DNA from 2 places in the Plantibacter sp. MMLR14_011 genome. Region 2 is predicted to be linked to the other one. Evidence: riboswitches for the same ligand, from Rfam matches in the RefSeq annotation. Region 2 holds a riboswitch; the other holds the start of a gene.
The links. A riboswitch is a leader RNA that binds a small molecule or an ion and turns the genes downstream of it on or off. The one in region 2 is predicted to bind thiamine pyrophosphate.

Region 1: it holds a riboswitch for thiamine pyrophosphate, as region 2 does, so the genes downstream of both, thiM (hydroxyethylthiazole kinase) here and BIU99_RS20255 (ECF transporter S component) in region 2, are expected to answer to the same signal.

What each region holds. Positions count from the first base shown of each region.
Region 1 is NZ_MJGW01000001.1:137,596-142,003, reverse strand. Features, by position in the region: gene BIU99_RS00685 (bifunctional hydroxymethylpyrimidine kinase/phosphomethylpyrimidine kinase) at 1-890, opposite strand, end outside; gene thiE (thiamine phosphate synthase) at 887-1,597, opposite strand; gene thiM (hydroxyethylthiazole kinase) at 1,594-2,445, opposite strand; TPP riboswitch at 2,437-2,537, opposite strand; gene BIU99_RS00670 (DUF1622 domain-containing protein) at 2,598-3,119, shown strand; gene BIU99_RS00665 (HAD family phosphatase) at 3,130-3,813, opposite strand; gene BIU99_RS00660 (CDP-alcohol phosphatidyltransferase family protein) at 3,894-4,408, opposite strand, start outside.
Region 2 is NZ_MJGW01000017.1:142,335-146,742, forward strand. Features, by position in the region: gene BIU99_RS09080 (ABC transporter ATP-binding protein) at 1-1,341, opposite strand, end outside; gene BIU99_RS20255 (ECF transporter S component) at 1,344-1,934, opposite strand; TPP riboswitch at 2,010-2,118, opposite strand; gene BIU99_RS09090 (hypothetical protein) at 2,169-2,498, opposite strand; gene dinB (DNA polymerase IV) at 2,508-3,806, opposite strand; gene BIU99_RS09100 (acyltransferase) at 3,889-4,408, shown strand, end outside.

The DNA.
Region 1 (4,408 bases), on a different contig from region 2:
TCGGCGAAGTGGCTGATCGGGCCGTTGCCCGAGCCGACCTCGAGCGCGTCCGCGTGCCGGAGGCTCGTCGTGAGCCACGCCTTCGCCTCGCCGAGCGCCTCGGTCCAGGACCCCGACCGGGCGACGAGGGTGGCCATCGCGCTCGACAGGGAGCACCCGGTCCCATGGGTGTTCCGTGTGTCGACTCGGAGACCGTCGAACTCGACGAGTGATCGGTCGTCGCCCAGACCACCGGTGGCGTCGACGAGCGCATCCGGGCACGCGGTCGTCCCCGTCAGGTGCCCGCCCTTCACGAGCACGATCACGCCCGCCTGCACCGAGACCCGCTCCGCCTGCGCGAGTGCGTCGGCCCAACTCGTCGCCACCGGTTCGTCCGCGAGGACGGCGAGCTCCGGCAGGTTCGGGGTCACGAGGTCGACGTGCGGCAGGAGCGCGCGCATGGCCGCTTCGGCGTCGCGGTGGAGGAGACGGTCGCCGCTCGTCGCCACCATCACCGGGTCGAGGACGACGGGTCCGGTCTCGGTCTCCTGCAGCCAGGTCGACACGGTGTCGATGATCGCGACATCGCCCAGCATCCCGATCTTGACCGCGTCGATCACCACGTCGTCCGCGACCGCGTCCAACTGCTCGCGGAGGAACCCGACGGGCGGAGTGTGCACGGACCGGACGCCCCGGGTGTTCTGCGCGACGAGCGCGGTGACGACCGCCATGCCGTATCCGCCGTTCGCGGCGATGCTCTTGAGGTCGGCCTGGATCCCGGCACCACCGGTCGGGTCGGTCCCGGCGATGCTCAGCACCCGGGGTGTCTCGCGGACCACGACAAGACGTCTGCCGTGCACCCGGTTCGAGGTCACGGACACCGCCGTCGTCGACGGTTCCACGGCGCTCATGCCGAGACCTCGGTCCACGCCGCGCGGAACGCCCGTGCGGCATCGGCCGGATCGTCGGCGGCGCAGATGGCGGAGACGACGGCGAGACCAGCGGCACCGGCGGCGTGGAGCTCGACCGTGTCGTCCAGTGACACCCCACCGATGGCGACGCACGGGAGCGGGGTCGCGGCGGCGATCGCGGCGAACCCCTCCACGCCCAGCGGCTGCGGGTGGTCCGGCTTCGTCGTCGTCGGGCGGATGACGCCGACGCCCAGGTAGTCGACGGTCCCCGGTGACAGCGCTGCGACCGCGTCGAGGTGCGCCGGGGTGTTCGCCGTCAGTCCCACGACGGCGGCCTGTCCCACGATGCGACGCACGGCGTCGACCGGGAGATCGCTCTGACCCACGTGGACGCCGTGGACGACGGCACCGGCGGAACGGGCTGCGAGGAAGACGTCCACCCGGTCGTCGACGAGGAGCAGCGCCCGCCCGGCGACGACCTCCGCCGCACGCACGGTCAGGTCGAACAGCGCTCGCGCCGACGCGGTCTTCTCCCGCAGCTGGACCGCGGTCACCCCGCCGTCGACGGCTCGGCGCACGACGTCGAGGACACCGCGATCCCCGCTGGCCGAGGCGTCCGTGACGAGGTAGGTGGCGATGCCGCGGCGCACGAGCTCGGCGTGCGAACGGGCCGCGAGGACCCGGTCCGCGGTGGTCGAGGCGCTCACGCGATCACCGCCAGGCTGCGGACGGTGTCGGCCTCGAGGAGGTGGAGGTGGTCGAGGAAGGCTGGAGCGAAGGAGCCGGGGCCGCGGCTCTCCGCAGCCGCAAGCTGCGCGGCGACCGTGTACGCGGTGGTCGCCGCGACCGTCGTCAGCAACCGGTCGTCGTCGAGTGAGGCGAAGGCGGCGAGTACGGCACCGAGGGCACAGCCACCGCCCGTCACGAGGGTGAGCCAGGCGTGCCCGTTCGAGCAGCGGACGATGCGCTCACCGTCGGTGATGACGTCCGTCGGGCCGGAGATCGCGACGACGGCGCCCGAGGTGCGGGCGATCGCGGTGGCCGCCTCGATCGCGCTGTCGACCGAGTCGGTGCTGTCGACCCCGCGACCGCCGGCGCCCAGTCCGGCGAGGGCGATGATCTCGCTGGCGTTGCCGCGGACGACCGTCGGCCGGAGCGCGAGGAGGTCGGCGGCGAGCGCCGTGCGCACCGGCAGGAAGCCGACGGCCACGGGGTCGAGCACCCACGGTGTGCCGGCGTCGTTCGCCGCGGAGGCGGCCTCGACCATCGCCTCGCGCTGCTCCGCCTGCGGCGTCCCGAGATTGAGGAGCACCCCGGAGGCGATGCGGGCGAACGGACCGGCCTCGGTGGGGATGTCGGTCATCGCCGGGGCGGCGCCGATGGCGAGCAGGACGTTCGCGGTGAAGTTCGTCACCACGGCGTTCGTGATCGATTGAACGAGCGGCGCGTGCTCGCGCAGGCGCTCGAGGAGGTCCCCGGACGCGCTCGCGAACTCGCCGACGGACGAGTCGTCGGTGGACGGGTGGGCGGACTGCTGCGGTGTGCGAACGCTCATTCGCGACATCCCTTCGCTCGGACTAACGAGATCAGGTTCGACGGGTGTGTTCTCAGCCGATCGTCGTGGGATCGGCACCCCGTGTCACTCGCGACCACCCTAGCGGGTCGGCCCGGCTTCCCGTCCAGCGGGCGGGCGAGGATGATGGAGGGATGGACTTCTTCGAGCTGGTCACCATCGTCTTCGAGGTCGCCGGTGTCGGGGCGATGGTCGTGGGCTTCGTGATCGCCGTCACCCTCTCGGCCCGCCTGTGGTGGAGCACGCGCGACGGCGCTCGGGCCTTCCGGATGCTGCGGGAGACGATCGGCTCGGTCATCCTGCTCGGGCTGGAGATCCTCGTGGCCGCAGACCTCGTGAAGACGGTCACGTCGACGCCGTCGCTGACCGACGCGCTCGTCCTCGCGATCATCGTCGTCATCCGCACCCTGCTGAGCTTCTCCCTGCAGATCGAGATCGAGGGCACCCTCCCCTGGAGGCGCCTGGCGACGACCGGCCCGCAGTTGTTCGACCGCGCGGTCAAGCGCGGCGGCGAACGCACCCGACGTCGCGCCGAGGAGCAGGACGCCTCGGCCCAGGATCTCGAACCGTCCGATGCGACGCCGGCACCGACGGTCGCGGCGCAGCCGATCCCCGACGACGAGGACGGCTTCCCGGAGCTCCGCAGTCGCAGCTAGCGCGGCACAGCTAGCGTGCCGCGGAGGCCGCCCAGGTGTCGCGGATGAGGTCGGGCAGCAGGCGCATGTCGTCGAAGACGTGGGTGCCGTCGCCGATGAGCCGCTCGGCGGGCGTCATGCCGCCGGCGTAGGCGTAGACCGTCATGCCGGCCGCACGGGCAGCCAGGACGCCGACGACGCTGTCCTCGACGACCGCGCACCGCTCGGGGGCCGTGTCGAAGTCGGCGGCGGCGTGCAGGAAGAGGTCGGGTGCGGGCTTGCCGACGGCGACGTCGGTCGCGCTGAAGATGCGCCCGTCGAAGCGGTCGTGGATGCCCACCTGCCCGAGGTTGCGGACGACGTCGTGCAGCATCCCGTTCGAGGCGACGCACAGCGGCACCCCGGTCGCAGCGATACCGTCGAGGGCGTCGACGACCCCGTCGACGGCCTCGAGCTCACGTTCGCAGATGCCGCGGAACATGTCGCTCCAGCGCTGGATCCAGTCGGCCTCGAGCGGCTTCCCGAGGCGCTGCTCGACCAGCGTCGCGTACGTCTCGAGTGAGGCGCCGACGAAGAGCTCCCGCACCTCCGCCTCGGTGTAGTCGCCGCCGACCTCGTTGAGGAGCTGCAGGTTCACCCGGACGGAGATGCGTTCCGTGTCGACGAGCGTGCCGTCGCAGTCGAAGATGACGAGGTCCGGATAGTCGACTGGCATGCTCCGAGCCTAAACGACGCCGCCTGCGCTGTGGCCGTGTGCCATCCGGTGGGGGCCTCCGACGATGGTCGGCGCGGCGCTCAGCGGGCCGCGCGGACGCCCTGTCGCTGCCAGGTGACGACCATGCGTCGCGCATACTGGGTCGCCGCGACGAAGTGGCCGAGGAGTCCGAGGAGGATCGCCACGAAGCCGACCCCGCCGAAGACCCGGTGGAGCGCCGACGCCGGATCCCCGCCGCCGAGCGCGAGGCCCGTGAGCAGCGCGAAGAAGCCGACGAAGAGGAACACCGTCCGGATCTTGCCGGCGATGCTCACCGGCACCTCCGGCGTCCCGCGGAACGCGACGACGGCGACGAACGCGAGCAGGAGGTCGGGGACGATCATGACCACGAACACCTGCCATGGGATGATCTGCGCGATGGCGAACGACGCGGCGACCACGACCACGGTCAGGCGGTCGGCGACCCCGTCGAGCCAGGTGCCGAGCGCGGAGACCGTGCCCATGCGGCGCGCGATCTGTCCGTCGGCGACGTCGCTCAGGAACACCACCGCACCGACGACGAGCGCGGCCCAGTAGGAGCCGGTGATCACGAGGG
Region 2 (4,408 bases):
GAGTGACAACCACGTGCGTCGATCCTGCCCGAACGTCGGTTCGTCGAGGACCATGACCGCCGGCCGGGCGGCGAGGACGGTGGCCACCGACAACCGGCGCTTCTGACCCCCCGAGAGACTGAACGGGTTCGCCTCGGCGAGACGACCGAGACCGAGCGCATCGAGGATCTCGGAGACCCGCTCGTCGATGGCGGTCCGGGACCAGCGGAGGGCCTGCAGGCCGACACCGAGCTCGTTCCGCACGGTCGATGAGACGAACTGGTGCTCGGGATCCTGGAAGACCGTCCCGATGCGCGTGAGCAACTCGGTCGACTTCCAGCGGATCGGCCGGGATCCCAGCCTGCCGGCGAGCTGCGGAGCGGCGGTCACCGTCCCCGTGATCTCCGGCAGCAGTCCCGCCAGCGTGAGCGCGAGCGTGGACTTCCCCGCGCCGTTGGGGCCGACGATGACGGTCCCCGCGCCTTCGGGCACCGCGAGCCCCAGGTGCTCCTGTACCGGCTGCTTCCGCGTTCGACCGATCGCCAGGTCGTCGGTCGTGATGACCGCCGCTGATGGGCCGGACACCGGACGAGGGGCCAACCCCAGCGGGATGCCCGGCACCCAGACGCCCGCATCGGCCAGGCGCTGCCCGACGTCGTCGAGGACGAGGTCGGGTGGCCCGTCGGCGAGGACACCGCCGTCGGCGTCGAGCACGACGACCCTGGTCATCAGCTCGCGCCAGACGTCGACGCGGTGTTCGATGACGACCAGGGTGGACGAACCGTCATCGACCAGCCGAGCGACGGCGTCCCGCACCTCGGCCACCCCGGCCGGGTCGAGGTTCGCGGTCGGTTCGTCGAGCAGGAGGAGCGAGGGGTGCATGGCGAGTACGCCGGCGAGGGCCAGCCGCTGTTTCTGACCACCGGACAGCGCCGAGGTCGAGTGGTCCAGCGGCAGGTCCAGTCCGACGGCCTCCAGCGAGGCGTCCACGCGGCGCCAGATCTCCTCGCGCTCGACGCCGAGGTTCTCGCAGCCGAAGGCGACGTCGTCGCCGACCTTGGACAGGATCACCTGCGAGTCGGGATCCTGCAGCACGAGCCCGATGCGACCCCTCGCTCGTTCAGGCGGAACGCCGTCCACGAGGAGCGTGCCGTGGGACTCCCCCTCGTCCGCACCGCCGAGGACGCCGGCGAGTGCGTGGATCAGCGTCGACTTGCCGGCACCGGACCCCCCCAGGAGGAGGACCCGTTCGCCCGGTTCGATCACGAGGTCGAGGTCGCACACCGCCCAGGCCTTCCGACCGGCATGACGCCACCCCCAGTCCCGCGCGACGACGCGCGCCGGACCGGTAGCTCCCGGCACGATCAAACCTCGCGCCGAGCGTCCCGCCCCGACGCGAACCGACTGAGCGCTCCGGTCGACGCGAGTGCCCTGACGAGGGCCCAGCCGACGACACCGGCGAGGATCGCGCCCGAGACGAGCAGCGAACCGAGGTAGATCGCGTTGAACTCGACACCCTTCTCGAGGTTGCCCGACATGACGAGTTCGAGGAGCCACGCGCCGGCCCCGGCACCCGCCCCGGCGAGGATCGCCGGAACGAGGCCGAAGCGCTTGTACGCGAACGCCGCGAACACCAGCTCGGCACCGAGGCCCTGAGCGAGCCCGGAGTACACCGTCGTGATGCCCCATGCGTTGCCGATGAGGGCGGAGACGATCGCCCCGATGGTCTCGACGAGGAGGGCAGCGCCGGGCTTCCGGATGATGAGTCCGCCGAGCACCCCGCCGAGGAGCCAGATCCCGACGGCGATCCCGCCGAAACCGGGCGTGACGGCGCTGGCACCCGCGTACCAGAGTGATCCGATCGTGTTCCACGCCCAGAAGATGAGGCCGGTCGCGACGCCGAGTACGGCGACCACGACGATGTCGACGACCCTCCAGCGCAAGGTCCGCGACACAGCGCGTTCAGAGGGTGAGATCTTGGTCGATGCTGACACGATACGTGCCCTTCCTGTAGACGGAAAAGAGCACGGGATAGCGAGAAATGGTCTCCCTGCGCTGGCATGATCCAGATCAGGTTCGACGGTCGAAGGCGAATACCTTCCTCTCAGCCCGGTTCACCGGACTCCCGTGGTGGCACGAGTCTAACCCCTGCCGTGCGCGGTCGCACGACAGGGGTTGGACGGAGGGGGCTACTTCTTGAGGGCCTTGATGAGGCCGGCGAGCGCCTTGCCGCTCACCCAGATGAACGGGATCGCGACGGCGATCAGCGAGATGAGGTTCGGGTCGAAACGGAGACCCTCGTCGGTCTTGATGTAGGCACCGACGGGGATGGAGACGCCACCGCCGCCACCGCCGCTCGGGGCGTCGTCGCCGTCGCCCTCGGAGCCGCCGCCGAAGCCGTAGTACGTCAGCGCGACGGGCACGAGCTTCGTCCCGTCGATGTCCTGCTGCTCCCCATAGGCCGCGGTCACGCCGAGCCCCTTCGCCTGTTCTGCCAGCTTCTCCACGAGATTCGTCATACGGCGAGGCTATCGCTCGGCATCTCCCGGTCCAAGGGGTTGATCCGTGCTCCCAGCACCCTGCGAGTCTCCGCGACTGCCGAGTCCGCGACGCCTCGGCTTGCCGAGGAGGGAGGCGGGGGCGATCGCGAGATCGCCGAACCGGCTTGCGACCCGGTCGATCGTCTGCTCGGCTTCACGCCACTCCTCGTCCGGGTCCCAGAGCCCGGCACCGGCCTCATCGGCCGGGACGAGCTGGTCGACCTTCACCCCCACGAGGCGCACGAGGCGTCCGCCTCGATCGAGGTCGTCGAACAGCGAGGCCGCTTCGTCGTACACCCGCCGGCCCACGTTCGTGGCCTCGCCGATGGTGCGCGACCGGGTGACGACGCTGAAGTCCGCATAGCGCACGCGGATGCTGATCGTCCGGCCGGCGTAGCCGCCCTTCCGGAGTCGGATCGCGACGAGGCCGGCGAGGTTCAGCAGTTCGCGCTTGAGGATGGTCGGGTCGGAGACGTCGGTCGGGAAGGTCACCTCGTGGCTGACGCTCTTCTCGCGTCGTGCCAGCTCGATGCCGCGCGGATCGATCCCGTTCGCGAGCTCGAGGAGTCGGCGACCGGAGGCTTCGCCGACCGCGCGCTGGAGCATCGGAAGCGGGGTGGAGGCGAGCTGACCGATGGTCCGGATGCCCCGGTTCGTCAGCTGCTCCTCCGTCCGACCACCGACGCCCCACAGTGCACCGACCGGCAACGGGTGGAGGAACGCCAGGGTCTCGTCGGCCGGCACGACCAGCAGACCGTCGGGCTTGGACAGGCCGGAGGCGAGCTTCGCGACGTACTTCGTCGCCGCCAGGCCCACCGAGCACGGCAAGCCGGTCGCGTCGAGGACCCGTTGCTTCACGAGCGCGGCGATCGTCCGCGGGCTCCCGAGCAACCGGACCGCGCCGGAGACGTCGAGGAAGGCCTCGTCGATGCTCAGGGGTTCGACGAGCGGCGTGACCGACTCGAACACCTCCATCACCCGGTCGGAGTACTCGCGGTACCTGCCGTGGTGGGGCGGCAGCACGACGGCGCTCGGACAGAGCCGCATCGCCTGGGACACCGGCATCGCCGCGCGCACGCCGTACCGGCGTGCCTCGTAGCTGGCGGAGGTGACGACCGACCGCCCCTCCTTGTTGCCCACGATGATCGGCAGACCGCGCAGCTCGGGCCGTTCCAAGAGCTCGACCGAGACGAAGAACGCGTCCATGTCGACATGGAGGATGGGGGTACCGCTGTCGTCGGCATCGTGCGCCGAGACGCGACGAGACGCTCCATCCTGCCGACTCATACCTCCATTGTCGCAGTCGCCTCCGACACGCTCTCCACAAGGGCCGAGGCGGGAGCGCCCGGCGACGCTAGGCTGTCCGGCGATGAGCACGCGAACGCGGACCGGGTCGGCCCCGGCGGTCCCAGACCTCTCCGGGCGGGACCTCGCCCTCGACCTCGTGCGCGTGGCCTGCGTCGTCACGGTGGTCGTCGTCCACCTCCTGATGGTCGCCGTGGCGATCGAGCCGGACGGCGCGATCGGCATCTCCCGGGCGCTCGAGCAGCAGCCGTGGTTCGACACGGGCACCTGGTTCGGCCAGATCATGCCGCTGTTCTTCATCGTGGGCGGCTTCGCGACGATCACCGGCTGGCGCAGCACCGTCCGACGTGGTGGCGGGACCAGCGACTTCCTCCGGTCCCGGGTCTTCCGACTCGCCCTGCCGACGATCCCGGTCCTGCTCTTCCTCGCCGTCGGACTCTGGCTCGCCGGGGCGCTCGGTGTCGACCCCGCCATCATCGAGGCCGTCGCCGCAGGCGTCGGGTCCCCACTCTGGTTCCTGGCCGCCTACCTGCTGTGCCAGGCGGTCGCGCCCTTCCTGGCCACCTGGCACGACCGCCACCCCG